4 regions of the Candidatus Pantoea soli genome follow, and region 1 is predicted to be linked to each of the others. Evidence: predicted binding sites of a transcription regulator. Region 1 holds the regulator's gene; each other region holds the start of a gene.
The links. The regulator LexA, encoded in region 1, represses DNA repair genes until DNA is damaged. The targets are predictions, from matches to a motif close to TNCTGTATGTACATACAGNA.
Positions count from the first base shown of each region.

Region 2: dinG (ATP-dependent DNA helicase DinG) is a predicted target of LexA. The motif match lies at 5,238-5,257, and genes of this name have one in related genera.
Region 3: umuD (translesion error-prone DNA polymerase V autoproteolytic subunit) is a predicted target of LexA. The motif match lies at 5,299-5,318, and genes of this name have one in related genera.
Region 4: D8B20_RS10380 (DinI-like family protein) is a predicted target of LexA. The motif match lies at 2,656-2,675, and genes of this name have one in related genera.

Region 1 covers NZ_CP032702.1:313,398-320,877, forward strand. Annotated here, with positions in the region: gene plsB (glycerol-3-phosphate 1-O-acyltransferase PlsB) at 1-2,152, opposite strand, end outside; gene D8B20_RS01395 (diacylglycerol kinase) at 2,280-2,648, shown strand; gene lexA (transcriptional repressor LexA) at 2,754-3,368, shown strand; gene dinF (MATE family efflux transporter DinF) at 3,508-4,830, shown strand; gene D8B20_RS01410 (CsbD family protein) at 4,993-5,205, shown strand; gene zur (zinc uptake transcriptional repressor Zur) at 5,275-5,796, opposite strand; gene D8B20_RS01420 (conjugal transfer protein TraF) at 6,243-7,480, shown strand, end outside.
Region 2 covers NZ_CP032702.1:1,239,405-1,246,884, reverse strand. Annotated here, with positions in the region: gene hutU (urocanate hydratase) at 1-104, shown strand, start outside; gene D8B20_RS05770 (M20 aminoacylase family protein) at 288-1,457, shown strand; gene ybiB (DNA-binding protein YbiB) at 2,040-3,008, opposite strand; gene dinG (ATP-dependent DNA helicase DinG) at 3,079-5,214, opposite strand; gene D8B20_RS05755 (iron-containing alcohol dehydrogenase family protein) at 5,443-6,528, shown strand; gene D8B20_RS05750 (GNAT family N-acetyltransferase) at 6,590-7,108, opposite strand; gene D8B20_RS05745 (helix-turn-helix domain-containing protein) at 7,105-7,480, opposite strand, start outside.
Region 3 covers NZ_CP032702.1:1,580,205-1,587,684, reverse strand. Annotated here, with positions in the region: gene motA (flagellar motor stator protein MotA) at 1-472, opposite strand, end outside; gene flhC (flagellar transcriptional regulator FlhC) at 606-1,184, opposite strand; gene flhD (flagellar transcriptional regulator FlhD) at 1,184-1,534, opposite strand; gene otsA (alpha,alpha-trehalose-phosphate synthase) at 2,672-4,108, opposite strand; gene otsB (trehalose-phosphatase) at 4,105-4,893, opposite strand; gene umuD (translesion error-prone DNA polymerase V autoproteolytic subunit) at 5,335-5,766, shown strand; gene D8B20_RS07370 (DUF2913 family protein) at 6,121-6,411, shown strand; gene D8B20_RS07365 (GNAT family N-acetyltransferase) at 6,560-7,072, shown strand; gene D8B20_RS07360 (con-10 family general stress protein) at 7,337-7,480, shown strand, end outside.
Region 4 covers NZ_CP032702.1:2,228,959-2,236,438, forward strand. Annotated here, with positions in the region: gene fliS (flagellar export chaperone FliS) at 1-192, shown strand, start outside; gene fliT (flagellar protein FliT) at 192-554, shown strand; gene D8B20_RS10365 (class I SAM-dependent methyltransferase) at 736-1,410, shown strand; gene yedD (lipoprotein YedD) at 1,455-1,916, opposite strand; gene D8B20_RS10375 (DUF6388 family protein) at 2,065-2,388, shown strand; gene D8B20_RS10380 (DinI-like family protein) at 2,712-2,951, shown strand; gene D8B20_RS10385 (hypothetical protein) at 2,970-3,236, opposite strand; gene D8B20_RS10390 (hypothetical protein) at 3,388-4,017, opposite strand; gene D8B20_RS10395 (hypothetical protein) at 4,076-4,402, opposite strand; gene D8B20_RS10400 (hypothetical protein) at 4,383-4,772, opposite strand; gene D8B20_RS10405 (helix-turn-helix domain-containing protein) at 4,913-5,557, shown strand; gene D8B20_RS10410 (hypothetical protein) at 5,619-5,867, opposite strand; gene D8B20_RS10415 (diguanylate phosphodiesterase) at 6,117-7,328, shown strand; gene D8B20_RS10420 (hypothetical protein) at 7,365-7,480, opposite strand, start outside.

The sequences.
Region 1 (7,480 bases):
GTACCGCAAACGTGATGGCGAAACGCTGCAGCGTTTCACGGATACCGGCGGCCAGCAGCTGCAGCGTACGATAACGTGACGCGCATATCTTCAGCCGGCCTTCCTGCTGCGACACCAGCCCCTGACGCGCCATTTCGGCACAGAGTGCATTCAGCAGCGCAGGCAGTTCGCTGCTGTCCCAGCGCAGGAACAGCTCACTTTTCAGCAGCGGATAGACCAGACTGACCTGACGCAGTAACTCGGCCTCGCTGATTTCGCGGTGCTGCTGCACAATCGCGGCAATCAGGGAAGGCATCACCAGCATGTGATGAATGTTGTTGCGGTAATAAGTCATCAGTACTGCCTGCTCGCGCGGCAGAATGATGATATCGCCAATGCTGTCCTGCTCGGTTTCAAACTTGTTCATGCCCATGGCGTGATCGAGCAGCGCTTCTGCGCTCAACGCCGGCACGGTAGATTCCGGCGAATAAGGCACGTTGCGCAGCAGCTGCGTGTAGCACTCCAGCTGCTCAATCAGCTGTTCCCGCGTCAGTGAACGCTGACGTGACGCCAGCAGCGCGGTCACGCACAGGTTCATGGCGTTTGCCGCTCCCGCTTCATTGATGCGCACCATCAGACGGCCGGCAATGTCATTTACGACAGGTGTCATCCACGCCGGACGCTGCGGGTCAATGGGATCGATGGCGTCACGCCATTCCGGAACGTGCTTGTTCAGGTAGTTCACCAGCGGCAGGGGTTCGCCGAAGTTAACATAGCCCTGACCGAGGTTGCGCAGCTTGCGCAGCCCGCGCACCATCTGCATGAACCCTTCTTTTTCTTTGGCCGCACCGCGCAGCTCTTTGGCATAGGTGCCCACTTCCATCACATGCTCATAGCCAATATAGATAGGGACGAAAGTGATAGGGCGGCTGCCGCCGCGCAGCAGCGCCTGCAGCGTCATCGACAGGGTGCCGGTTTTCGGATCGAGCAGACGCCCGGTGCGTGAACGGCCCCCTTCGACAAAATACTCCACCGAATAACCGCGGCTGAACAGCTCGCCCAGGTATTCGCGGAATACCGTAGAATAGAGTTTGTTGCCTTTGAAGGTGCGGCGAATAAAGAACGCGCCAAGGCGGCGGAAAATCGGGCCGGCGGGCCAGAAGTTCAGGTTAATCCCGGCGGCAATGTGCGGCGGCACCAGTCCCTGGTGATACAGCACATAGGAGAGCAGCAGGTAGTCCATGTGGCTGCGGTGACAGGGCACATAGACGATTTCATGGCCGTCCTGCGCCAGCTGGCGCACGCGCTCGCCACCGTTGACGTTGATGCCCTGATAAAGTCGGCTCCACAGCCAGCCCATGACCCGATCCGTTACGCGAATCGCTTCATAGGAGAAGTCCGCTGCCACTTCTTCCATCATTTCAACGGCGTTCTGCTGCGCTTTCTCATGCGAAATCTTCTTGCTGCGCGCTTCATCTTCTACCGCTTTTTCAATCGCTTTGGACTGCAGCAGCTTATTGAATAGATCCTGACGCGCCGGCAGACGCGGGCCCACCGCCGCCAGCCGCTGACGGGCAAAATGAATACGCGCCACGCGTGCCAGTTTCTGCGCAATCGACTTATCCGTACCGTGTTCGGTCGCCATCTGGCGCAGGGAAACGGTTGGCGAGAAGCGCACAAAGCTGTCGCGGCCGTGCCATAAAATGGCGAAGAACTTCTGTACCCCATTCAGAATGCGCAGATGAGGCGTCTCTTCGCCCTGCACCTCACGCCCTGGCGCACGGCCGAACATCACGGCCACCGGCAGCATCTGCACATCCAGCCCGGGGTTACTGCGATGCAAATCCAGATAGTCGTGGAACAGCTTTACCGACTCCGGATTGGCGACAAAATAGGGGAATACGCGCGGACCGTCGTGAATAAACACATGACGCGGCAGCAGCGCACCATCGATCTCCAGCGGCGCCAGCGGATCGGGCAGATCGAGTTTCAGACATTGAGCGCGCAGCGTCAGCAGATCTGCCTTTGAATCATAAGGCAAAACATACATCACCGGGCGGGTCGGATCGATGCCGTGTTCTGAAATCGGATCGGTCGGAATGACCTTACTTTTTACCAAAATAGAGAGTGGTAAATTCAACAATTTGTAATAGAGTTTACGCCAACCTGACATAGACAACTTGAAGCCTCTTGTTAGCAAAGCGCGGCAAGCATACCAGAAAGTGCAGCGAAGATCTGTGGCCTGACCATTTCGCGCTGCCCAGACATTGACGTCAAAACCACTTAAGGGTTCCACATACATGGCAAATAACGTCACCGGTATTCAGAGAATTGTAAAAGCAGCCGGTTACTCGTGGCAGGGGCTGCGTGCAGCCTGGCAGCATGAAGCTGCGTTTCGCCAGGAGGCTATCGCTGTGCTGGTTGCCATTGTCATCGCCTGCTGGCTGGACGTGGAAGCGATAACGCGCGTGCTGCTGATTGGTTCTGTCGTACTGGTGATGATTGTAGAAATCCTTAACAGCGCCATTGAAGCCGTAGTGGACCGTATCGGCCAGGAGCGGCATCCGCTGGCAGGCCGTGCGAAAGATATGGGCTCTGCGGCGGTTCTGCTGGCCATTCTACTGGCGCTGTTTGTCTGGATCACGCTGCTCTGGTCGCATTTGCGATAAACATTCCGGATTCATCAAACCGCTGATTTTTCCCCCGGTTTCGGTTTTCATTTCGCCAATACCTGTATATACTCACAGCGACTGTATAAACAACCAGGGGGCGGGATGAAAGCGTTAACCAGCAGGCAGCAACAGGTCTATGATCTGATTCGCGACCATATTAATCAGACGGGCATGCCGCCAACGCGTGCTGAAATTGCTTCGCAACTCGGCTTCCGCTCGCCGAATGCTGCCGAAGAGCACCTTAAAGCCCTGGCGCGTAAAGGCGTCATTGAAATTGTCTCTGGTGCGTCACGCGGCATTCGCCTGCTGATGGAAGAAGAGGTCAGCGAAGGCCTGCCGCTGATCGGTCGCGTCGCTGCCGGTGAGCCTCTGCTGGCGCAGGAGCACATCGAAACGCACTATCAGGTGGATGCAAACCTGTTCAAACCTTCGGCGGATTTCCTGCTACGCGTCAGCGGCATGTCGATGAAAGATATCGGTATTATGGATGGCGATCTGCTCGCTGTGCATAAAACCCAGGAAGTGCGTAACGGCCAGGTTGTCGTGGCGCGCATTGACGACGAAGTCACCGTAAAACGCTGGAAGAAGCAGGGCTCCATTGTGCAGCTGCTGCCGGAGAACAGCGATTTCCAGCCCATCGTCGTGGATACCCGTGAACAGTCGCTGACGGTCGAAGGCCTTGCCGTAGGTATTGTGCGTAACGGTGAGTGGCTCTGATCGTCACGTTGCAGTAATCCCCCCGCTGTGGCAGCACGCGTGTGCTGCCCGCAGTCTGCCTTTTTACGCCTCCTGAACCCCTCTGTGCAGCCTTATGCGCTATCAGCAGGCTGACGATCGTCAACAAGGGAATGCGCTGATGCGGCTGTTTTCCTCCTCCGATAAAGCACTGTGGCGGCTGGCGCTGCCGATGATCCTGTCGAATATCACCGTCCCGCTGCTGGGTGTGGCAGACACTGCCGTTATCGGCCATCTCGACAGTCCGGTTTATCTGGGTGGCGTCGCCACCGGCACCACCGCGACCAGTTTTATTTTTATGCTGCTGCTGTTCCTGCGCATGAGCACCACCGGGCTTACCGCTCAGGCGCTGGGCGCCGGCGATAAATCTGCGCTGGCCCGGTCGCTGGTGCAGCCGCTGCTGATTGCACTGCTTGCCGGGATGGTGCTGATGCTGCTGCGCCTGCCGGCCAGTAGGCTGGCAACCCTGCTGATGGGCGGCAGCGCGGAAGTGCAGCAGCAGGCACAAATCTTTATGCATATTCGCTGGCTGAGCGCTCCCGCCACGCTGGCAAATATGGTGATCCTGGGCTGGCTGCTGGGCGTGCAGTATGCGCGTGCGCCGGTGGTGCTGCTGATTGTCGGCAATCTGGTGAACATCCTGCTCGATCTGCTGCTGGTGCTGCACCTGCACTGGGGCGTAGCTGGCACCGCCGCCGCCACGGCGCTGGCGGAGTATGTCACGCTGGCAGTGGGTCTCTGGATGGTCGTCCGCGTGCTGGCCCTGCGCGGGATCACCTTTAGCCTGCTGAAACGCAGCTGGCGCGGCGATGCCGGCCGGTTGTTCCGGCTTAACCGTGACATTATGCTGCGCTCGCTAATGCTGCAGATCTGCTTTGCTTCGCTCACCATGCTGGGCGCGCGTATCGGGCCAGAAGTGGTGGCGGTTAACGCCGTCTTACTGATGTTTCTGACGTTTACCGCCTATGCGCTTGACGGTTTCGCTTACGCCGTGGAAGCCTGCTCGGGTGAGGCCACCGGTGCGCGCGATCGTGAGCGTTTACTGGCTGTCTGGCAGGCCGCCTGTCGTCAGGCGGGCATCGTCGCTCTGCTGTTTGCCGCTATTTATGCCTGCAGCGGCGCGCAGATTGTGGCCCTGCTGACCTCCCTTACCTCGCTGCGCGAAATGGCCGATCGCTATCTGCTGTGGCAGGTCATTCTGCCGCTGACAGGCGTATGGTGTTATCTGCTGGACGGCATGTTTATCGGCGCAACACGCGGGCGGGAAATGCGTAACAGCATGATGATCGCGGCGTCCGGATATGGTGTGACGCTGCTGACGGTGCCCTGGCTGGGCAATCATGGCTTGTGGCTGGCGCTGGCGGTGTTTCTGGCACTACGTGGTCTGACGCTCTGGCTAATGTGGCGGCGCCACTGGCAGCATGACAGCTGGTTCACCGTCTGAATAAGCGCAGCGCGGGTTCAGATTAATCTGTAACGTCTGCAAAATCCGAAGCGGCTACTATAATTATCTTAAACGACGCAAATAAGTAGCGCGTTGTGTCGATGTTTTCCCTGAATTACAGGTGATCATCGCATTTCACTCAGGAAGACGTGGAGGATTATGATGAACAAAGACGAAGCGAGCGGTAACTGGAAACAGTTCAAAGGCAAGTTCAAAGAAAAATGGGGCAAGCTAACGGATGATGACCTCACCGTGATTGAAGGCAAACGCGATCAGCTTGTTGGTAAAATCCAGGAGCGTTACGGCTACGCCAAAGACGAAGCCGAGCGCGAAGTCAGCGACTGGGAAAGTCACAACAAAGACTACCGCTGGTAGGTCTGCCACTTTATGGATGAGGCGCCTGCCCGCTGATCGGCCGATCAGCCTGGCACAGGGATGTGCCGGTTACCCTTTTCGCGTTTTTTTCCCGCTTTCTGCAGCATGGTCATGATGACAGTTCTCCTGTTGCGTACAGGCTGCCACTTCCGCACAATCACCGCATAAACCATGCGCTTCAATCACACTGTGTCGCAGGGTAAAGCCGGTCTGTTTTGCCAGTCCCTCAATGATGTTTTCCACGCCGTGCGCATGCTTTTCGTTAACCGCAGCACAGCGGTCGCACACCAGCATGACCGACGTATGTGCCGGCTCATCGAGATGGTGGCACACCACGTAGCTGTTATTGGATTCAACCCGGTGGATAAATCCCTGCTCCAGCAGAAAATCCAGTGCACGGTAAATGGTCGGCGGCTTTGCCTGCGGCTCACTGAGGCGCAGCTGATCCAGCAGATCGTAAGCGCTGACTGCTCCCTTTTGTCCGGCCATGAGTCGCAGCACTTCTGCACGTTGCGGTGTGAGACGCACGCCGCGCGCCAGGCAAAGTGATTCTGCCTCAGTGAGAAGTTGTTCGGGCGTGAGAGTGGTCATAAGCATTCTCCTGGAAACGGGTGATGTTATTTTATCACACTCGCGATTGCCGTGCCGGGAAAGCATTTTCTCTTCCCTGACAGGAAAGCGCCTGAAATTTCAGCAGATTAATCATTTTTTCTAATGCTTAAGTCTCGTTACAGGCCGGTCGCCTTTGGAGTATGTGAATTTTCTGAAAGGGATGTTAAGCATTTTGCTTTACAACTCACGCAGTTAGTGGTTATGGTTCAAAACACCTAAAGTAATTTCTGGCACCAGTTTACCTAACGATCATTTTACTGCGTAAAACAACAGCAGAATGGTTCAGGTATGACCAATTCTGCGAATAGCAGTGCTATTTCCTTTCAATTCACAGCAATAAAACGTTAGCCAGCATTCAGAATAGGGCTAATTAATTATTCCGTAGTCGTGATGCTCCACGACATGCAAAAGGTGATGGCAGGCTCATGGTGAAGACTTTATTCAGGCGCAAAAAGTTAGCTTATCTCGTTGGTTTTAATGCAGTATTTGTTTCCTCTTCCGTGCTGGCTGCCGGCACCTGGTATGACGCCCGCAACGATGCAATGGGCGGTACCGGGGTTGCCTCGTCAACCTGGAGTTCAGCGGTGCTGGCGAACCCGGCACTGATGACCAAAGCACAACCGGAAGACAACGTCAGCATCATCTTTCCTTCAGCTGGCGTACAGATTACCGATAAAGACAAATTAGTGGATCGCATTGACGATATCACCGATACCGTGAACCGTTACCGCGATACCGAAGACTTCTATCGCGATAGCATCCAAAGCCTGTCGCCCGCCAGAGTGCTTGAAGGCTATACGCAGGTCAAAGCAGCGGCCGGAGATATGGCGGAGCAGCTACGCGGCCTGCGCGGCAATAAAGCCAACGGTACTGCTGGTGTCGCGCTGGCGGTTTCCATACCCAACGAAACGCTGCCGTTTGCGTTTGTAGCGAAAGCCTACGGAACGGCGCATATCCGGGCCAATGTGGTGCAGAGCGATATTGATTACCTGCAGAGCGTGGCCGATGGTACGCGTATTCCGGCTCCCGGCGATCAGAACACGCTGCGCTCCAGCGCCAATGGCCTGGCGGCGCTGATCACCGATTACGGGGTAGCCATGGCGCATGAGTTCACTGTCGCCGGCCATCCGGTTTCCGTCGGCGTGACGCCAAAACTGCAGAAGACCTGGCTGTATAACTACAGCGCCAGCGTGTACGACTACGATAAAAATGATCTGAAAAATGGCCGCTACCGCAGCACGGATACCGGTTTTAACGTGGATGCCGGCATCGCCACTGACTTTGCTGAGAACTGGACCTTTGGCGTCACCGGACAGAACCTGATTTCGCGTGATATTGATACCAAAGAGGTGAATGGCTACCGCGATACCTACCAGATTCGTCCGCTGGTCACGACCGGCCTGGCATGGAAAAGCGGACCGGTGACGCTGAGCGGCGATGTTGATTTAACGGAAACCAAACGCTTTAAATCGCAGGAGACCAGCCAGTACGCCGGCGTGGGCGGTGAATATCGCGTGCTGGACTGGCTGGCACTGCGTGCCGGTTACCGGGCCGATATGAAATCCACCGACACCAATGTATTTACGGCTGGCGTGGGCGTTGCGCCGTTTAACAATGCCGTGCATCTGGACCTTGCCGGTTCAGTCGGAAAAGACAATACCTG
Region 2 (7,480 bases), 930 kb from region 1:
GGAACGACCCGGCGACCGGGGTCATGCGTCATGCGGATGCCGGATATGAACAGGCGCAGGCCTGTGCCCGACAGCACGACCTGAATCTGCCGATGCTGAAATAAAAGAGGCGCGCGTGACGGCAGGGATGCCGTCATTCAGCTGTCATGTTTACTATGCTTTTTGGTTATAGCCTATAGCAAAATTATTCCGTTCTGCGATAGACGCTCCCGGTGCTTCACTCTACAGTGAAGACTTAACTTCCCGCGCCAGCCCCTTTGCTGCCGCTGCTGATGGAGCTGTTATTTATGAGCCTGCCTGCTGTCCTGCTGGAAAACGCCCTTGCCTGGCGTCATCACTTACACCAACACCCCGAGCTGGGTTACCAGGAGCAGCAGACCAGCGATCTGGTCGCTGAGGTTTTGACGCAGGCTGGCCTGCAGGTGTTTCGCGGCCTTGCAGGCACCGGCGTGATCGGTACGCTGGAAAACGGCCCTGGCCCGGTGATTGGCCTGCGCGCTGACATGGATGCGCTGCCGATTACGGAGAAAGGCGACGCGCCGTGGAAATCCGCCACGCCGGGCGTAATGCATGGCTGCGGTCACGACGGTCACACCGCCATTCTGCTGGCCGCCGCCTGTCAGCTGGCGGCGACGCGCCGCTTCAGCGGCACGGTGCATTTTCTGTTTCAGCCCGCCGAGGAGAACCTGGGCGGCGCACGCAAAATGGTTGAAGAGGGGCTGTTCAGTCGCTTCCCGATGGATGCGGTATACGCGATGCATAACTGGCCCGGCCTGCCGGTGGGCACGCTGGCGGTCAATCCCGATACCATGATGGCGTCGCTGGATTCCTTTGAAATTACCCTCTGCGGTAAAAGCTGTCATGCGGCTATGCCGGAGAGCGGCGCGGACCCGATGGTGGTTGCGGCGGAGCTGATTCTGGCGCTGCAGACCATTCCCTCACGCCGCCTGTCGCCGCTGTCGTCAGCGGTGGTGAGCGTGACGCAGATTCACGGTGGCGAGGCCATCAATGTGATTCCGGAGCAGATCGTGTTGCGCGGCACGGTGCGCTGTCTGAAAACCGACGTCCGCGACCGCGTACGCGGGCTGATTGAGGATTTTGTCACCACCCTGCCGCGTCCGTTTGGTGTCAGCGGCGAAATTCACTGGTATCCCGGCTATCCGGTTACCGCCAACCATGCGGCACCGGCCGCCCGGGTGCGTGACGCCGCGATGCAGATGCTGGGCGAGCAGCAGGTGCACTGGCAGGTTAACCCCTCGATGGCCTCCGAAGATTTTGCCTGTATGCTGGAAGCCTGCCCCGGTGCCTATTTCTGGCTGGGCGCCGACGGCGCAACGCCATCCGCGCCGCTGCACAATGCAAAATATGATTTCAATGACGCACTGCTGCCCATCGGCATTTCCTTCTGGCAGACACTGGTGGAAAGCGTGCTGCCACAGCGCGAAGGCCGCAGCTAAGGGAGGGCCGGCCGGGCGATGGCCGCTGATGAGAGAACCGTTCGCACCGCGCGGTTGCCACGGTTGAGAGAAGCATCTGCAGCGAGCTATTGCTGCTGGTGAGAGAATTCCCCGCACCGCGCGATTGCCGCGGTTGAGAGAAGTGTCTGCAGCGAGCCATTGCTGCTGGTAAGAGAATCCCCCGCACCGCGAGATTGCCGCTGATGAGAGAACCGTCCGCACCCCGCGATTGCCGCGGTTGAGAGAACCTCCCGCGTCGGGCGATTGCCGCTATTGAGAGAAGCGTCCAAGGCGAGCGATTGCCACGGTTGAGAGAAGCATCTGCGGCGAGCCATTGCTGCTGGTGAGAGAATCCCCCGCAGCGGGCGATTGCTGCTGCGGAGAGCCCCCCCTGCGGCGGGCGATTGCTGCTGGTAAGAGAATCCCCCGCAGCGGGCGATTGCTGCTGCGGAGAGCCCCCCTGCGGCGGGCGATTGCCGCCGGGAGCACGTTGTTTCCTTTTCGCCGCGCTGCGGTGTCTTCCCCGGTTCGCCCCCGCTGTCCCGGCCAGGCCGCGCAGCAGGATGCCCGGTTAGCCGCGGCTCAGATCCCGGCCTGCTGCAGCCGCGCGTCAGCTGCGGCCAGGCTGGTGGCTTCGCCGGTTGCCACCAGACAGCACGCCAGCTGCAGGCGCAGCGCCTGCGGTACCGCCCGTTCACCGGCCAGCACCTGGCGGATCCAGGCCGCAGTATCTCCGGCGCTTTTGCTCTCCGGTAAGGCCAGCGTCACTTCCGGCTGACGCGCCACCCACACCTCAGGATCAGCCCCCGCGCCGCGAATATAATTGATCGCCGGACAGCGCTGCGGACTGGCGTAAACCTCGCCTTCGGTGCCGTTCAGCAGAATGGCCGGTGCATCAATGTCCTGGAAAAATTTGCCTACGCGCGGCACGTACTCCGGATGTGACACGCTGGCCAGTCGCAGCGCCGCGCGTGGCGCAAACGGCGTGGCCAGCTTGGCCAGCGTGTGTGCGCTGTTACGCACGCCCATCCGCCAGCGCAGCGACAGCTGTTGCGCCATCGGTGCGCACAGGTGATCAATGGTCATAAATGCCAGCTGGCCGGCATTCAGCGCCGCCTGCGCCTGCTCCGCATTGGTTACCGGCGCAATCTCCAGCGCGGCCAGCACCGCTTCCGAGGTCACACGCGTCGGATCGTCGCTGACGCCATGCATCAGCACCGGCAGGCCCAGCTTCACCAGCAGCAGCGCCAGCAGCGGGGTCAGGTTGCCCTGACGACGTGCGCCGTTATAGCTCGGGATCACCACCGGCATTGGCCGGCCCGCCGGCGGCTGCAGCTGCAGCATGCGCTGCTGCATGGCGTGGTAGAAGCCCAGCATCTCCTGCTCACCCTCGCCCTTGATGCGCAGCGCAATCAGGATGCCACCCAGCTCCAGCTCCGGCACTGCGCCATCCAGTATCGCGCCATAAAGGGCGGCGGCGGTATCGAAATCGATATCGCGCGCATGATTTTTGCCGCGCCCAATCTCTTTAATAATATTGTTCAGTTCCATCAGGATCTTCCCGCTTCCAGGCGGCAGCGCATCCGGCTGCCCAATCAATGCACCGGCTGGTGCCGCATACTCAGGATTTCTTGCTGCGCTTCGCTGACTTGCCCGCTGCCGGCACCGGCGGCTGTTCAATCGGAAACACCGGCAGCGCAGCCAGCAGGCGACTGCCGTAGGCTTTGCTCAGCAGGCGGCGATCGTAAATCACAATTTCACCAAAGCAGTGATGGCTGCGAATCAGACGCCCGACCTGCTGAATCAGCGTAAACGACGCACTGGGTAAACTCTGCACCTCAAACGGGTAACGTTTCAGGCTTTTCAGCCACTCACCCTCGGTCAAAATTACCGGACTGTCCACCGGCGGAAAAGCAATTTTATGGATGTGCACCTGCGACAGCAGATCGCCTTTTAAATCCAGCCCTTCCGCGAAGGATTGCAGCCCGACCAGAATACTGGTGCTGCCGGCCGTGACGCGCTGACGGTGCAGCGTCACCAGCCGGGAGCGCGGCTGATCGCCCTGCACCAGCATCGACAGCCGCAGGTCAGGCAGCAGGCTGACAAACTGCTGCATGGCACGGCCACTGGCAAACAGCACCAGCACGCCTTTATGCTTTGCTTCCGCCACTTGCTGGCGGAAGAAGCGCGCCATTTCAGCAATGTGCTCGGCTTCGTGGCTCATCAGCGGTTCATAGCGCATCTGTGGAATCACCAGCCTGCCCTGCTCAACATGGTTAAACGGCGAATCCAGTGCCACAAAACGGTCACCCGCTTTTTCATTCAGGCCCGACATCTCCTGCAGGCGGTTAAAACTGTTCAGCGAGCGCAGCGTGGCCGAAGTGACCACCACGTGCGGAATTTTGCGCCACAGCAGCTTTTCCAGCTGATCGCTGACGCGGATGCCGGCGCAGTGAAACAGCAGATGCGCCTGGCCCTCACGGATTTCCCGCGTCACCCATTTTGAAACCGGCGCGCCGGAGGCTTTCTCCATCGCGGCCAGCCGCCACAGCTTGCTGATGGACTCAAACCAGCCAAACTGGCGATTAAGCTGCAGAATCGCTTTATGCAGCCGCATGATATCGGCTTTGCCGGTCTGCTCGCCCAGCTCATTCAGCAGCCCTTCGCTCAGGCCACGCAGCGCATCGCTTAGCTTAAACAGCCGGGCGCACAGCGTCAGCAGCGCCTCCGGCAGCTCCCCCAGCACAAAGCGAAACTCACCGGGCTGATTATCCGGCGGCAGCAAGGGATTAAGCGCGTTGCACAGGGTTTGCAGCAGTTCGCGCATTTCGTCGCAGTGGCCTTTCAGCCGCTCGGGATGCGTAAGGGGCGGTGGCGATTTTGGCCGGAACTGGGCCATAATTGTCTCCACCAGCCGCACGAACAGATCCAGCTGCAGGCTGCTCCAGCCCGGGGTAATTTCCGCGCTCATCTCCAGCGCATCGCGCGCCACTTCCGGCAGATGATGGCCTTCATCCAGCACCAGCATCAGCTGTTTCGCCGGCGGCAGCACCGATTCATTTTCCATGGCGGCCATCACCAGCGCGTGGTTGGCCACGACCACATCGGCCTGCTCGATTTCCCGACGGGCCACAAAAAACGGGCACTCACGATACCAGCGGCAGTGATGCGCCAGGCAATTCGCTTTGTCGGTTGACAGACGCCGCCACAGGCTGTCTTCGATAGCGTGCTCACTGTGATCGCGTAAACCATCCCATTTATAGCTGCTGAGATCCTTTTCCAGCCGTGCGCAAAACGCCTGCTCCTCTTTTGAGCCGGTCACCGCCTCTTCATCCAGATAGAACAGCAGATCGCCCTGCTGATCGTCGCTGGCGGCCAGGGCAGCAAGATTGCGCGGACAGACATAACGGCCGCGGCCGAACGCCGCCGTAAAGGTCAGGTCAGGGATAATTTTTTTCAGCAGCGGCAGATCTTTGCTGAAGATCTGATCCTGCAGCGCCACGTTGGCGGTGCTGATCACTAAACGTTTCTCTTCTGCCCGGCTGACGGCGATGCCGGGAATGAGATAGGACAAGGTTTTACCCACGCCGGTGGGCGCTTCAATCGCCAGATGGCGACCTTCATCCCCGGCCAGACTTTTCGCCACTTCGGCGATCATCTGGCGCTGCGGGGCGCGCGGAATAAAGTCAGGAACCTGCTGCTGCAGCGCCTTATACCATTGCGCAATCTGGCTTTTTATCGCTGCTGTCAGGGCCATAATCATTACTGTTTGCTGAACCGGCCTGTATTTTTACACAGTATTGTCGCAGCGTCAGCTTTCACTGCCATTTTTTCGCGCCGGCTTCCGCCTTTCACGCCGCGTCCGCCTGCGCGACGCGCCCGGCAGTAACGCATACAAAACGGCGTCGGGATTATTTGCAGCCAGCGATGTTCCCCGCCCGCGGTTTTAGCGATGATAGGCCATCCCACTTTCGGAGGAGAAAGCATGTCCCGACAAAATCTGCTGTTCCCGGCCCGCGTACTGCGCGGTGCGGGCGTCATGAACGAGCTGGGTACGGTCTGCGCCAGCCTGGGCCAGCGTGCGTTATTAATCGGCGGACAGCGTGCGTTACAGGCGGTGGAACAGCCGGTGCGAGCGCAGCTGCAGGCGGCACAGGTGACGCTGGCGGAGAGCCTGTGGTTTGGCGGTGAAACCTCCGTGACCCACATTGACCGGCTGGCGGCGCTGGTGCAGACCGCGCAGGCTGATGTGCTGATTGGCGCAGGCGGCGGAAAAGCGCTGGATACGGTCAAAGCGGTGGGCGCGCAATGTGGCCTGCCGGTGATCACCCTGCCGACCATCGCGGCCACCTGCGCTGCCGTGACACCGCTCAGCATTCGCTACGACGATCGGGGCAATTTCGCCGATATCTTTCCGCTGCCGCAGGCACCGGCGGCGGTGATCATCGACAGTGCGCTGCTGGCTGCCGCGCCGCCGCGCTGGCTGGCCGCCGGGCTGGGCGATACGCTGGCGAAATGGTATGAATTTCGCGCGGTCAGCGTGCGGCATCCGGCAGAGAGCGGCAACGCGCGCGCCTCGCTGGCGCACAGCCAGATTTGCTATGAAATCATTGCCCGGCACGGACCGGCCGCCTGGGCTGCCGTACAGCAGGGCAGCCAGACAGCAGCGCTGGACCAGGTGCTGGATGCGATTTTTACCTGGGCGGGACTAACCTCGCTACTGAGCCAGGGTGCCCACGCAGCGGCGTCCCATGCGCTGTATGAAGGCTTCACTTTTTGCGATAAAACGCGCGAATTCGGCCACGGCCTGCTGGTGGGATACGGCAACCTCTGCCTGCTGGCGCTGGAAGGTCGCAGCGAGGCGGAACTGCTGACAGAGATGCGCCTGGCGCGCGACTGCGGCATTCCGCTGACGCTGGCACATATTGCACCGCTCAGTGACGCCGAGCGGGCGCGGATTGTGCACGAAGCCGTACAGGCACCGGACATGCAAAATATGGCGGAAGCGGTCAGCGAAGCCCGGCTGCTGGCCGCCATGCAGCGGGTTGATGCGCTGGCGCTGCGGCTGTAGCACCGCGTTGCCGGCCTGCCCGCGCGGCCGTGCCATGCCGATCGCCTTGCCGGCCGGTCCGTTACTCTGCCCGCTTGTACATCAGGGTGGTGGCTTCCAGTTCACCCTGTACCGACCCGGCGTAGTGCGGAATCGACCCGGCGATGGTCCAGCCCAGCGACAGATAGAGATCGGTGGCGACATCGCCGCTGCGCGTGTCCAGCACCAGCAGCGTTTTGCCCTGCTGCGCGGCCAGCGCTTCAGCCTGCTGCATCAGACGCCGCGCAATGCCCTGCCGGCGCGCAGCGGGATGCACCAGCAACTTGCTGATCTCCGCGCGGTGGCGGCCATTCGGCATCGCGCTGTAGCCCACCATCACGGTGGCGACAAGCTGCTCTGCCTGGCGGGCCACCAGCAGCTGCTGGTCACCGCTGCGCAGCGCGCTGAGTCGGGAATGCCAGAACTGCTCTATCGTCTGGCGATCCGCAGCGTCGATAAACCCTACGCTGGCTCCGTCCGCAACGCAGGCCTGCAGCACATCGCTCAGGGCGGCAATCTGTTGCTGCGCCTCGCTGGCGCTCAGTAGCATGATGTCGGTCATGGTTTGCACACCACCAGCATGTAGCGCGCCCCGGCTTCCGCATCTGCGGCAAACGCCGAGCGACCGGTAAGGTGAAAGCGCAGGCAGTCGCCCGCCTGCAGGGTCCAGCGCTGCGCGTCCATGGTAACGGTCAGCGCGCCGGACTGCAGCCAGATGTGCTGCTCCAGCCCCTGCACCGGCGGCGCGTCGTAATCAATGCGTGCGCCCGGCCGCAGTTCGCCTTCAATCAGTTCCGCTTTGAAATGGCTGGCGGGCGGCGACACGGTGCGACGCCGGAAACCGCTGAGCGCATCCTGCCAGACCGGCTGCTGGTCGGGCGTCAGCAGCAGCGCGGTTTCATCCTCCACTTCGCTGAGCAGCCGGGACATGGTC
Region 3 (7,480 bases), 1.3 Mb from region 1:
ACTCGTGCTCGTAGGTTTCGATCTCTTCATCCATCAGTGCTTCAATTTCGAAGGCGTTCATATTGCCGCTCACCATCAGTCGCAGATAGTCCGTAATAAAGTCCACTAATGGTTTATCGGACAAAAGACGCGGATAGTTAGCAAAAATTTCGCTCTGGCTGGGATCTTCAATGTCGCGCTCCAGCGACAGCATGCCCTGCTGACGGGATTTCGCCATCAGGCGATACAGCAGCGCCATTAAATCCATGTACACGGCTTTGTTATATTTTGAACCGCGCATCAGCAGCGGCAGCGCTTTTAAGGTTTTCTTAATTGCCTTGCCATTGTTGCCGACCAGAAAAGCCCCGATCGCCGCCCCACCGATAATCAGCAGTTCAGAAGGCTGGTAGAGCGCGCCTAAATGGCCACCGACCATCATATAGCCGCCCAACACGGAGGCAACAACCACGATATAACCCAGAATAATCAGCACAAAAACATCCTTACGTCCGTAACGTGTTGGTGGAAGTTAAGCCAGAGAGCCGCAGGTGTTATTCGCAGGGAAGGGGCAAAAAAAAAGCAGCGGTATTAACCGCTGCTGGATGCTTTCCACGATGCGAACAAACTTAAACGGCGCGTTTAACCTGTTCATCCAGCAGTTGTGGAAAGGTATCGGCAGAATCTGCAGAAAGTTTACGTCTTTTTACGGCACGTGATGGCGGCTGGCACAGGCTGCAAACAAAGCTACCAACAGGCTGGTGGGCGTGGTTAATGAAGCTCCCGCCACAGCATTTGCAGTCAGATAATTCCAGCATGCCGCTTTCGACAAATCGCACCAGGGTCCAGGCGCGCGTCAGCGCCAACAGCGGGCCCTCGTCCGATTGCGGACACTGCTCAAGATACAGGCGGTAAGCTTTAATTACCGCATCTACGCCACTGCTCAGCCCGGTTTTCAGCAGAAACTTCCAGGCATTACAGAACATGGACGCATGAATATTTTGTTCCCAGGTCATGAACCAGTCGGTAGAAAACGGCAGCATGCCTTTCGGGGGTGGCGCACCGCGCAGCTCTTTATAGAGTTTAATCAGGCGACCGCGACTCAGCTGGGTTTCGCTTTCCAGCATCTGCAACCGGGCGCCTAACGTAATCAGCTCCATAGCCAGCTGAATATCGCGCGCTTCCTGAACAATACTTTTCTCAGTCATTATACAGCCCTCTTTTTCGCGCCCGCTTCGTCTTTCGATGCGCCACGTAATAAACGGCTGGATAATAATATTCCGGTATGAATCTGCTGCAAATCATCCACACGGGATTCCTGGGTCAGGCGATTAATTAAATTGTGATCGGTAAAGCGGAACTGGCAAACCAGTTGATTGGTTTCCGCTAATTTTACCATCTCAGGTAAAGTTAATTGCGACAATGCATCAGCCATCGATTCATCGATACCTAAACGAAACATTGCAGAGGCTTTTTCCTGGTTAATTAAACGCTGTGCGAGCAGTAAATATGACAGGTTGATGTCATAGATATGTTTTAGTAATTCTGATGTACCCATTTTTTTCCATCCTGATAGACGCGATATATACGGCCACAGAACAATTAGTTTCTATGGTTCGGGCTGCTGGTTGGTAAATCTAAAGATGGCAAAAAATAATCAGGCATAAGCCAACGCATACTGAACTGTTTCACTTCCCGCCGGGACACTGATCAGTAGTAGTCAAAACTCCAGGCCAATCTTTTCTTGAGTTGTAACCATCTTCCCTGACGTCTGCTTACAGTTTTTTAAGACTAATCCGAAAACAACGCAAATCTATATCGTCTGATTTCGACATACAACGTGAGTGGTGCGAAATTTTAGATAAAGTGTGATACAGATCACATTTTTAAGGCAAATTTTTTTGCTGAACCTTCAGCAACGCTTTTATTTTGTCTATTTTTTGAGCAATTCTGGATTGTTTCGCTAATATTTCACAGGAAAAGTCTGAAATCAGACCCCTGTCACATAAGATCGCATCTAAGCGATCTTTTATCTGCTACGTTGGCTTTAGGCCATCACAACTCACCGCATCCTGGCAATACATCAGCATAAAACACTAAAAATGAGCACAATTATTTGCTTTCGGATTAATCACTTACAGGGAATATTGCCCGCAGGCATCAGGTCGGGGTGATAGCGAAGCGTGAAGAATGGGCGCTGTATGCCCGTGCAGTGTAAAGAGATTGCAGGGAACGTTATGGGTACGACAGGGGATGTAACAGGGGGTTACATTAGCAAAATGAATGAATTGACGAATTTACGCACGGGTATGTGAGAACTATCGGCCTGGCCAGGCAAATCTTTAGGGTAAGAATGAAAAAAAGCGCCCTTTTGTGTCTGGATGCACATTTATTAAGCGTGGCAGGGATTTTTTGATGAGATTTCAGCAAGTCAGCGCTGAAGGGGATGAAATCGATTTCACGCTAAATGCATGGGCGCATGCGGCGAACCCGCCTTTTCTCTCACACCGCAGAGGGTGAGCGGCAGTCAACATGCCGATGCCATCCGCCGCTGAGCGTGCTGGCCGTCAGGGAGCGGCTCAGGACTTTTTAGCATGCGCGCGCTGCAATGGCAGGCGCGCACGTTCAGTCCTTCCTCTGCCTGCCCTGCCCGACCTTCTCCCGTCGCGGGAAAAGGTCAGGATGCAGAACGGCGTTACGCTAGCCTGGGAAAGGTCGCCACTTTGCTGGCGGTGCCGTGATCGTCACTGCGCTTTGGCAGCGAGTTCAGGTCCTTCAGGAAGCTTTCACGCCACGCGGTAATGTCCTGCTTGCGCAGCACAGCCATCATGTCGTTATAACGCGAAATACGCTCGGTGCGCGGCATGGTCAGCGCGCGGTCCAGCGCGGCAGCGACGTCGTCACGATCGTACGGGTTCACAATCAGCGCTGAGGTCAGCTCGTTGGCCGCGCCGGCAAAGCGGGACAGCACCAGCACACCAGGATCGTCCGGGTCCTGTGCCGCCACGTACTCTTTGGCCACCAGGTTCATCCCGTCACGCAGCGGCGTCACCAGTCCGACATCGGTGAGACGGAAGATTTTCATCAGCAGACGGCGGTCGAAATGCTGGTTGAGGTAGAAAAGTGGCGTCCAGCCCAGCGTGCCATATTTACCGTTAATCCGGCCGGCTTCGGTCTCCAGCTGATGACGGATATCCTGATAGGCCTGCACGTCACCGCGCGACGTCGGCGCAATCTGCGAATAGCGGATTTTGCCACGATGCTGCGGGAAGTTTTCCAGCAGCGCTTCGTAAGCCAGAAAACGCTCCGGTAAGCCCTTGGAGTAATCCAGACGTTCGCAGGCAATAATATTCTGCAGATCGCCCAGCTCACGTTTCATGGCGGCCATCTTCGGCGGCAGCGGCCCTTCTGCCATCTCTTTGATTTTGTCCGGCTCAATACCAATCGGATACACCTCGGTCATAAAGGTATTGCCGAAGGCACGGTGCTTTTTGTCGCCTTTATTCTGCAGCTGCGTGAGCTGGCTCAGGCTGTCGAGGAATGCCACGCGGTCGGATTCTGTCTGGAAACCCAGCAAATCATATTCACACAGCATCTCCAGCAGTTCCTGATGCGGCGGCAGCGCGTTGAAAATTTCCGGCGTCGGGAACGGGATATGCAGAAAGAATCCGATGCGGTTATTCACCCCCTGTTTGCGCAGTTCAGCGGCAAAAGGCAGCAGGTGATAATCGTGAATCCACAGAATATCGTCCGGCTTCAGCAGCGGCGTCAGGCGCTGAGCCAGCAACGTGTTGACGCGGCTATACCCTTCCCACGCTTCGCGCTGATACTCCACCAGGTCGAGGCGATAATGGAAGGCAGGCCAGATCACCGTATTGGAGAACTGGCAGTAATATTGATCGTAATCGTTTTGATTCAGCGGGAATGACGCATAGGTAATGCCGTCCTGCTCGATCTGCGAAAGTTCTTCATCCTCTTCACCGGAGAATTCGCTGATCTCTCCGTTCCAGCCAAACCACAATCCTCCGGTGGTCTGCAGTGCATCCAGAATCCCGACGGCGAGGCCGCCTGCACTGGTTTTACTCCCATCAGGAATAGCGATACGGTTAGATACGACGACTAAACGACTCATAACCTAAACTCCTTACCGACGTTGTCATGTTCTAGTTGTAATAATAGTTGTTCAAGCCAGTGCCAGACGGCTGCAACATCGGGCAGCCGGTAACGCGCATGGCTTGATCCTTCCCCGACCTTAACCGAAATACCGTTCATCGCATTTACCGCGAGAAAGCCTTTCTCATCGGTCAGATCGTCACCCACAAATACCGGGATACGCCCGGTAAATGGCGCTTCCTGCATAAAATCGTTGACCGCCGCACCTTTATCGATGCCCTGCGGTTTCAGTTCAACCACGCATTTGCCGGGCTGAAGTGCCAGCGCCGGAAAGCGCGAAACGACCTCTTCGGCCAGCTGCAGAATGGCGTGTTCACAGGCTGGCGCATTGCGGTAATGCAGCGCAAACGCCATGCCTTTAACTTCCAGCAGGGTGCCCGGCCACTGGTCCAGTTTCTCCTGCAGCTCGGTCTGGAGCGTACTGGCGATGTCAGCCGGCAGCACGTGACGATGCACCTCGCCGGTAGCAGCGCGGCGTTCGGCACCGTGGACGCCAGCCGCCGGTAACACCAGTGGCGCCACCAGCGCATCAAGCTGTGAGACGGGACGACCGGAAACCAGCGCCAGCGCGCCATGGGTCAGGGTGGAGAGTTGGTGCAGATGCTGGCGCACCGTTGCGGGGATGGAAACCGACTCGGGCTGCGACTCGATCGCTGCCAGCGTGCCGTCAACATCAAAAAAGAAGGCATAAAGTCCGCCACTTAATGATGGCAGGGTGCTGTTCTCGTTAACCGCGGGGGTCACATCTCCTCCTTGCTTTGAACTGAAATAAGCGGGATGTGCGCAGGCAGGCTGGGTGTAGAAGGCTTTGTCGTCAGGACAACAGGTTGAAGGGTAACGCTCCATAACTGCACAAAATTTCTGTCAACACAGCAACCGCACTACGAACATCGGCACCAGTAAGTGTAGACAGCAAATAGCGTTTTGCCAGTCGATTGCTGATGTTGCCGGATGAAGAGTGATGGTTTCAGCGCTTTGCGCGAAAAACAAGGGGATAGCTCTGCTTTCTGCACGCTTCGCTTTCATTCTCAGAGTAATCCCTGGCGCGCTGTGTGCCCGGCCGCCCTGGCTGCGAAAAAATTGTGCTGTATTTCAACGGGATTGCTGCCAGCCCTGCCGATTCGCTTGATTTGTCCTGCCGCGCGATAATACTGTATATAAAAACAGTATTCAGGGATAATCATAATGACGCGCTTTTTTTTGCCACAGCTTTCACCGCAGCTTTGCTACCGGCCGCTGTTTCTTGAGGCAGTACGCGGAGGGTTTCCTTCTCCGGCGCAGGACTATGTCGAGCGCAAAATCGACCTCAATGAACTGATGGTCGCCCGCCCCAGTGCAACCTATTTTGTCCGGGTGGAGGGCGACTCTATGTCTGATGCCAATATGCACGAAGGGGATTTGCTGGTGGTCGACAGCTCGCTACGCGCCAGGCACGGCGATATTGTTATCGCGGCCATCAACGGTGAATTTACCGTTAAGCGACTGCACACCACGCCCTGCGTGCAGCTGATGCCGATGAACCCGCGCTATCAACCCATCAGGCTGAGCGAAGAACAGGAGCTGGAAATCTTTGGGGTGGTCACCTTTATTATTTACGATGCGCGTACTGCGCGTTAACGCCGCGACGTTCTGCGCGCCGGGCTTTTCTGCCGGCGCGGCAGGTCTCAGACAGGCACAACACAAATACCCCCCCTCTGTTAACCGGTGGCAAAATATTATCCCGCCCATCAGACAGCTCTGAATATGCTTTATTTCCCTGTGCCTTCGGCCACCGGGGTTATTGCTTCCGATATAACGAAAAGAAAATATAACCGCTGCCGGTGAAGCGACCTTTTTCGCGTCCGGCTAAAGAAAATCTTAAAATACCGTCAGCCCTCACCTTTCTGCCCGCGGCCGCTGGATTATATTTGACCTGCTTTTCGCATCCATGCACACTGGCGGGCGTAAAACAGGCAGATGAAGAGCCATGAGATGTTGCAGAATTACAGTCAGCGCGTTCATTTCTATTACTGCATTCTGGTTGCGCTGAAACTCCATGCGCAAAGTAAAAAATCCGCGGGCGTGCGTGGGAAAAATAACTTTCTGCTGAAATGGCTGCGCAATGCGCAGAACAACACCATTTTCCATCCCGATATCACCAGTGAAATTGAGTGGCTGCGCGGCAAAATTATCAGCGGCGGGCCGGATGCCGATCTGGAACCGATGCTGCATTATGTTTACGAAACGGCTAAACGTGCCGAAACGCTGCGTCTGGGTGGCTGAAGCGCCCCTGCAGCCGGTGTCCCGCCGCTCTTTTTGCTCCCCCTTCTCGTGCTTTACCTTTTCAGGCGTTACGCGCTATGGTGTGCCCCCTGCGCGCCGCCTTGCGTCGCCGCGGCCCCGATAACAAAAAGTACACAGGAAAACTGGCATGGAACTCACCATACGCAACGCGCACGCCGGCGATGCAGAACTGCTGCATCAGCTGGGACGTATGACCTACAGCGCTCACTTCAAACATATGTGGGTATCCGAAGCCGAGATGGATGAATTTATCGATAAAGAGTATGGGCTGACAGAGCTGCGTAATAGTCTGGCCGCGCCAGACGAAAGCTGGCTGATTGCTGAAACGGCGATGCCGGTGGGCTTTGCGAAAGTCACCTGGAACACGCCGGTGCCGGATTCCGGCATGAGCGGCGCACAGCTGAACAAGCTGTACCTGAATCCGCAGGAAACCGGCAAAAATTACGGTCGCCGCCTGTTTGAAAGCATCATTCATGCTGCGCGGGAGAAGCGCGAAGGTTACCTGTGGCTGGAAGTGATGGGCGCGAACGTACGGGCGCGCAAATTCTATGAAGCCTTTGGCATGCAGCACATAAAAGATATTCCCTTTATTACCGCTTCGCAGCAGAGCATTGTACAAATTCTCGGCATGGTCATCTAACCTGTCCGGCTATATCCAGGCCGGACAGGTGCGCCGGCGGAAATATCTCCCGCCGCCCGCCCGCCGGGCACACATTTTTATGCCGCACCGGGAAAATATATTCGCCGCCAGATCAGACAATTAAATCTGCCCAAAGAGAAAACTCCCGGAAAATGCATTCCGCTACGCTTGCAGCCGGTATCAGCCCGATTATGATTAGAGACGTACCACGCACATGACGGCACGTCGCGTCATGTTATTTATTACTCATGAAGAGGATATATTATGACTCAACATCGAGGCGGTTCAGGTAATTTCGCAGAAGATAAACAACGCGCTTCTGAGGCCGGTAAAAAAGGCGGACAAAACAGCGGCGGTAATTTTAAAAATGACCGTGAAAAAGCGTCCGAAGCCGGTAAAAAAGGCGGT
Region 4 (7,480 bases), 1.8 Mb from region 1:
GCCGGCCTGAATCATGAAGCTGGCGGCGACATTGCCGCCAATCTGGATAATCTGTACGAATACATGACGCGGCGTCTGCTGGAAGCCAACCTGCGCAACGACCCGGAAGCCATTGCCGAAGTGGACCGGCTGCTCAGCAACATTGCTGACGCCTGGAAGCAGATTGGCCCGAACGCAGCACAGGAAGCCTGATGATGAGTGCGCATGACGATCTGGTTCAGGGGTATCAGCAGCTGCTGAAACTCAGCAATACCATGCTGGCGCAGGCACGTGACGGGCTGTGGGATGAGCTGGTCGCGGCAGAAACCACCTATGTCAGCCGCGTCATGCACCTTGCCGGCGACCGCGATGCCAGCGCCCTGCCCGCTGCGCTGCGTCTGCAGCTGCGTCCGATGCTGAAGCAGGTGATGGACAACGAGGTGGAAATCAGACAGCGGCTGGCGGCGCGCATGGAAGAGCTGCGCTCGCTGGTGCAGCAGACCTCGCAGCAGCAAAAAGTCACCCACGCCTACGGGCGTTTCTCCAGCCAGGTACTCTATCCCAACGATCTCTGATGTGTGCTGACAGGGAGAGGCGACTCTCCCTGCCGTTTCCCCCTCCTGCCCCCCGCCGTTAAACGCATAAATACCCGCAAAAACCCGGGCTGTTCGCGCCCTTGATTTGTGTCTGCTGTGGCACAGTGACTGCACATCTGGCAGGCCTGCCGGCTTCACATTCCTCTGATAAGGTAACAAGATGCTTGAGATTGCGGATTTAAAAGTGTTTTTCCAGGAGCCTGAAGTACAGCAACAGATTGACAGCGCCTGGGATAAAGTGGGTGATGCGCTGGCGGAAGCGCAGGCGGCGCTGCCGGAAGAGCTGGCCATGGCGCGCCGGGAGCTGTCGTTTCACAGCCACGTTAAATGCCTGGGCTATCTCTGCTGGCTGCTGGAGCATAACCATGTGGCGGGCGACATCATTGAGATTGGCGTCTGGAAAGGGAAATCCACTGCGTTTATGAGTGAGATTTGCCAGCACAAACGCCGTATCATCAGCATTGACCCGATGGAGCTGGCACGGCAGGAGAGCGAACTACGCTTCTACCATGAGCGTCTGTTCCCGGAAGTACACCTGATTCGCGGCTATTCTGAACTCAGTATTGAACGGGTACAGGCGCTGAATCCGCGCACCGTTCTGCTGCATATCGACGGCGGGCATGAAGGGCGTCACGTGCTGCTGGATTTCCTGCTCTACTCCCCTACCGTGATTTCAGGCGGCTTCATTGTGTTTGATGATTACCGCGATCATCAATACTCCCCGCAGGTCGGGCCGGCGGTGGATCTGCTGCGCGCGGGCGGCTATTTCAACGGTTTTGATGTGGTGGGCAGCCTGCCGGGCTTTGAGAACAGTTACCTGCTGCAGAAACGCTGAGGCTGGCAGAACGCCCTCGTCCGCAGGATGAGGGCGTGCAGCGATTATTTCGCCGCCGTGACCGGTTTCAGAATGGCCGGTTCGATATCCTGAATCACCGCTTCACCGGGGCGCTTCGCCACCTCCTGCAGCGCCTGCTGGCACTCCATGGTCGGGCGATCGACCTTACGCAGCGTCAGGCCATCATAGTGCAGTTCACCGTTTTCAACCTTCAGCGGCATCACGCGCACCTGCCGGTTAACGTTAACCCACTCATCACCCAGCCGTGTCAGCTTACCCGGCTTGGCAATGACGCGCTGCCACTGACGGCAATCCAGCGTGTCGCCTTCGGCGCTGATAATCAGGCTGCCAATGGCCCGATCGCTGATCAGCTCTCCCTGCGGGCCGACGGTCTGCCAGTTGCCCTGCAGCGCAGCGGGCGCCGGCGTCCTGACCGCATCTTCATAACTGTTGATTTGCGCACATCCGCTCAGCGCCAGCGCGGCCAGTATCATCCACTTTTTCATCTTCGGTCCTCAGACTCGCTTCAATGGCGGCTACGTTATAATTTTTCCAGTGAGTTACGCAAGGTATCTGCGGCAAAAGCCGCGGTTTCCTGACAAGCCGCGTCGCGCACGTTACACTAGGCGGCATGTCAAACAGCAGGTACCCCGAATGAAAACCCCGCAAGAGTATTACGCGCAGGCGCGCAGCATGTTTTTTACCGCCCATCCCGATTTCCAGGCTGCGCTGGACGAGCTGACCGAAAGCGATGCCAGAGCAGCTAATCTGTCGCTGCGCGAACTGCGCGAGTGGCATGCTGAGCGTATCTATGCGGCCTTTCTGCGACAGAAAAAGCTGGACGGCATGCTGTTCTCCATTCAGCTGGCCGAACCGGACAAAGCCGTGGCCGCGGAAGCGATTGAAACCTATCTGAAATCTCATGCCGAAGCGCTGGGTATGACGTGGGAAGCGTTCTGCCTTAAAAACGATCTGTAGCCGTTCAGCAGCCGGCAAAAGCCCGGCACAACAATTTCGCAGAAAAAGTTGTACAAGTTGCAAAAAACTGTATAACTTAACGCTGACGACGACTGTCGTAGATTGTCCTTGAACGAATGGTGCGTTTGCACCGCCTCTGGAAGTGTTGCTGGATTTCCACCTCCAGAGGCTCTATTTTTTTCGTCTGCTGCTCCCCTTGATCGCGATATAGCGTGCGCGCTTTGCCCGCCACAAAAATATTTTCACTTACGCCCCACCGCCGCTTGCCCCTGTTTTTATTTACAGTATTATGGCGCTCCCACTTTAAAAACTGGATTGCCGTGATGTTTGTGGAACTGATTTATGACAAGCGCAACGTGGCCGGCCTGCCGGGCGCACGCGAGATGATTCTGCGCGAGCTGGAGAAGCGCGTGCAGCGTGTCTTCCCGGATGTGGAAGTGCGTGTTAAGCCGATGGAGCGAAACGCGATTGAGACAGATATGAGTAAAAACGACAAAGCCACAATTGCGCGGATTGTTGAAGAGATGTTTGATGAAGCCGATATGTGGCTGGTGGCCGACTAGGCCACCAGAGGAAAGGCGTTAGCTTTCCTGCTCGCTGTGGTTAATGGCGATTTCCAGATCCTGAATCACCTGATCAATCTCATCCAGCAGCTGCCCCTGCTTATTGATCAGCGTGTCGAACCGCGCGGCATACTCTTTATCTTTGTATTCCCCGGCGTCAAACGCCAGCCAGTGGCCGGAAAGGGCTTCGGTGTTGGTCTGCGCATAGTGGCGCATCTCTTTTAGCTGTGAGGTGACGTCACGCAGGTAGTCAGTTTTGGTCTTGATTGCCTCTGAATCACTCATGTTATTTTCCTTTTTGCGTTAAAAGCCAGTTAAAATAACGTCTGAATGAATAAGGCTAGCTGAATATAGCGAAGCCGCACTAAGAATAATCGGAAGCGTGTAGCGGACCGGAGGTAAAACGGACTTCCCTGTCCTGATTCTATCCCTGTAGTTAAGCGTATTTTTTCGCCAGGGCAATCAGCTCATCTTTTGCCGCGCCGCCCAGCTTCAGCACACCCTGCTCTACGAAGCTAAACGCTTTGGCAAAATCCCGCACGCCGTCCGCCACCTCGTCCCGGACGGCGCTGGCCGCCGTAGCTGGCGCGCTGGCAGAAGCTGCGTCCTGTGTCGCTGCGGCAGGTGCGCTGGCCGGGGCCGCATCCTGTGTCGCTGCGGCAGGCGCGCTGGCCGGGGCCGCGTCCTGCGTCGCTGCGGCAGGTGCGCTGGCAGAAGCCGCGTGCGGCTCTGCCGTCACCGGCTGCTGATCCTGACGGATGCCAGGCGTCGCGGCGGTTGAGGCGCCGGCGCTGGCTGAACCATTGGCCAGCGGATCCTGCGTTGCCAGCTGCTGGTCCAGATCCACCGGTGCATCAGCCGCAGCGGGCTGAGCCGCAACCTGCGGTGCCACCGCCGCGCTGTCACCCGGCGTCGCGCTGGCCGCCGGCGCGGCAGCCGGAGCCGGCGTCTCCGGGGTGGCCACGTGCGGTGCGGCCGCGGTCTCATTGGCGAAACTCTCCAGCGGTGAAAAGTCGTGATCGCTGGCGCTGCTGGTTTTTGCGTTGATAACAGTTTGGTCAGTCATAGTTTTCTCCTTCATGCTAAATAAAGACCGCAACCGCCGTTGCGCGGCTGCGATCCGCTCAGTGATTCGCATCATGGCCTCCGTTACGTTGTGCTGGCGCGGGCGTTTCTGATGCCGGTGCCGGTTTGTGTGCCGTAAGAACATCCAGTTTCTTTTGCAGCACAATCAGCTGCCCGGTCAGTTCTGCGACCCGGGCTTCGCGGCGATCGGAGATCGCCCGGTACTGCTGCCGAATCTCTTCAACGCGCTCGTTAGCGTTGTTGCTGACATAAAGAAACAGAATGGTCATTGCCACACACACCAGCGACAGCAGCAGCAGCAGGCCTCCCAGCAGCAGATGTCGCCGATGGCTTTTCACCACCCATTCACTGTTTATCTGCACCATCACGGTTCTCCTCCAGAGTAGTAATCAGTTGATTGATCTGACTGCGGAACTTATCGCTGTGATCGGATTCGGTGGTCGCCAGCAGGATGCCGAGTGCGTTTTTGATTAACCGCAAATCGGTCTCCAGCGATGAGATACGCCGCAGGTTTTTATCGTGACGAATACGCAACTCATCGTTTTCCTGGCGCATCAGCGCGTGGCTCTCCTTGAGAAGCAGCACCTGCTCTTTGTAGCTGGTGATGATCTCGCCGCCTGCGCGATTGCTGGTGACGATAGCGGCAATACCCGCCATTAACGGTTTCCAGAACACCGCTGCCGCGCCCCCGCCGAGAAGCAGTGCGCCAACGCTGGTGACCAAACTACTCTCCATGCCTCACCTCTCAACACTGGCAAGTTAGCCGAAGGCTGCACGCTGACCCCCTTGCCAGTCCCGCGGTCAGCGCCAGATTTAAGTTTACTTTAATCATTTAATTTAAGTATACTTAAGTCAACCATTGAGGAGTTGTCAAGATGATGAATAAAGAATCCACCGGCGAACGTATTCGTAACCGACGCAAAGCGCTGGCCCTGACACAACTGGCGCTGGCGAAAGAGATTGGGGTGTCACATGTGGCCGTTTCCCAGTGGGAAAAGGAGGAGACCGTGCCGCGCGGAGAGAATCTGCTGCGGCTGGCCGCCCTGCTGCAGTGTACGCCCGCCTGGATCATTGATGGTGAAGGTGAACTGTTTACGACTGCCGTTAACAGCAGCCGTATCGCCACGGTGCCGTTGCTGTCTTTGCAGCAGGCTGCGGGCTGGCTGGAAGAGTCGCGCATTGCGCTGCAGCAGCAGGCAACGCATTTTCTCTATTGCGATACACCACTCAGCGAAACGGCACTGGCGGTGACGCTGGAGGATAATGCGATGGAGCCGCACTACCGAGCAGGTGACCAGCTGATCTTTGATCCGTCACGACCTGCCCGGCCGGGTGAGGTGGTGCTGGCGATTGCTGGCGGGGAAGTGGTGGTACGAATTTATCGCCTGCTTTCAACGCGGGATGATGACACGCTGTTTGCGTTGCGCGCGCTGAATGCAGATTTTCCGGCGCTGCGCAGCGATGAACAGAGGCTGCAACTGGTCGGCAGCCTGACCGAACTGCGCCGTCATTTCGGTTAACCCGGCAGAAAAAAACCCGCGATAACGCGGGTTAAGTCGGGCAAAAACTACGGCAAAATCCTTACAGCGTGTCGGTCAGACAATCGACAATCACCTTGCCGTGGCTGTCTGTCTGCGTAATACGGTAGCTTACCGGCCAGGAACGGCGCGTACCGAGTTTGTCACACAGCCGCACGCTGCCTTTATCCTGTCCGGCGGCGCTCACAACGCGCCATTCCGTTACCTCTTCCTGCCCGCGGTTGCGCAGACGCTTCTGGCACGTGGCCACCAGACTGTCACTTAGCTCTAATTTCAAATAATCACGTAACATGTTTCTCACCTCCGGATAACGCCTGTACCATACGCCTTTCATTTATCCATTCAATCTAATTTATTTATCGATAAACCCGGTTCTGGCAGTATTATCCGGTATTTCCTCCCCTGAATTTGCTTTGCCGCTTCGGTTATCACCCTTTTTCGTAAAATAGTGGGCACTCAGTGTGTTAAGCGCTGGACAGGCCCCGCTATTGCCCTTTTACTGTAGGAACAAACACTCTTCTTTTTGGGCCGGACACTCTGCATGCTGACTACCATCCTTTATCGCAGCCACCTTTATGACCATGTTCCTGTGAAAACACTGCAGGACATGGTGGATAAAGCTAACAGGAAAAATGAGCGGTGCGATGTCACCGGCATTTTACTGTTTGACGGGCTGCACTTCTTCCAGCTACTGGAGGGACCGGATAAGGAAGTACAGGGAATTTACGATCGTATATGCCAGGACGCACGCCACCATAACCTTGTTGAACTGATGCATGATTTTGCGCCTTCACGCCGTTTCGGTAACGTCGGCATGGAGTTGTTTGATCTGCGCGAACACGAAAAATCCACGGTGTTGCAGGCCGTGCTGGATAAAGGCACCTCCCGTTACCAGCTCACCTATGACGATCGCGCCCTGCAGTTTTTGCGCACCTTTGTCGAGGCGCGCGAGAAAGAGAACTATTTTGAGATCCCGCCGGCAAATACCTGGGAATTTGTTTCAGATACGGCATCGCTGCGGGAAATCAACAGCTTCCAGCATCACGTGCAGGACTGCCGTTTTGCTTTCCAGCCGATCGTTGATCCCTTTTCGCGCCGTGTCACCGCCTGGGAGGCGCTGATCCGCACGCCGGGCGGCGGTTCACCGCAGGAGTATTTCTCGGCGTTTGGCGGTGACGCTATCTATCATGCGGATATTCAGTCGAAGAGCCTCGCTTTCAGCCTGGCGAAATCACTGGGGCTGGGCGATCAGACGCTGACCATCAACCTGCTGCCAATGTCGCTGGTGACGGTGCCGAATGCCGTTGAGTATCTGTTAAAAGAGATAGACGCCAGCGGGCTGATTCCGGAACAGATTGTGGTGGAAGTCACCGAAAACGAAATCATTTCCCGCGCGGAAGAGTTTGCCGCCGAAGTGAAAAAGCTCAAGGCGGCCGGTATCAGCCTGGCGCTGGACGATTTTGGTGCCGGTTTTGCCGGACTGTCGCTGCTGGCGAAGTTCCAGCCGGACAAAATCAAAATAGACCGTGAGATTATCAGCGATGTGCACAAAAGCGGCCCGAAGCAGGCGATTGTGCATGCGATTATCAAGTGCTGCGCCTCGCTGGAGATTGCGGTGATCGCAGAGGGCGTGGAAAAAGCCGAAGAGTGGATGTGGCTGGAAGCCGTAGGCATCAGCCAGTTTCAGGGTTACCTGTTTGCCCGTCCGCATTTCAATGGATTCCCGGTGGTCTCCTGGCCGGAGATCAGATAACCCGCAGTGCCCCGCCGTCTTTCGGGCGGCGGGCATTCAGCGTGTTTTCACCGGCTCATTGAGACGCTCGCCCAGTATCTTATATTTCATCAGTTCAAACGTCCGCTGCGTCATGGGAACGGCACTGCAGGGGCGAAACCAGCCAAACTGCT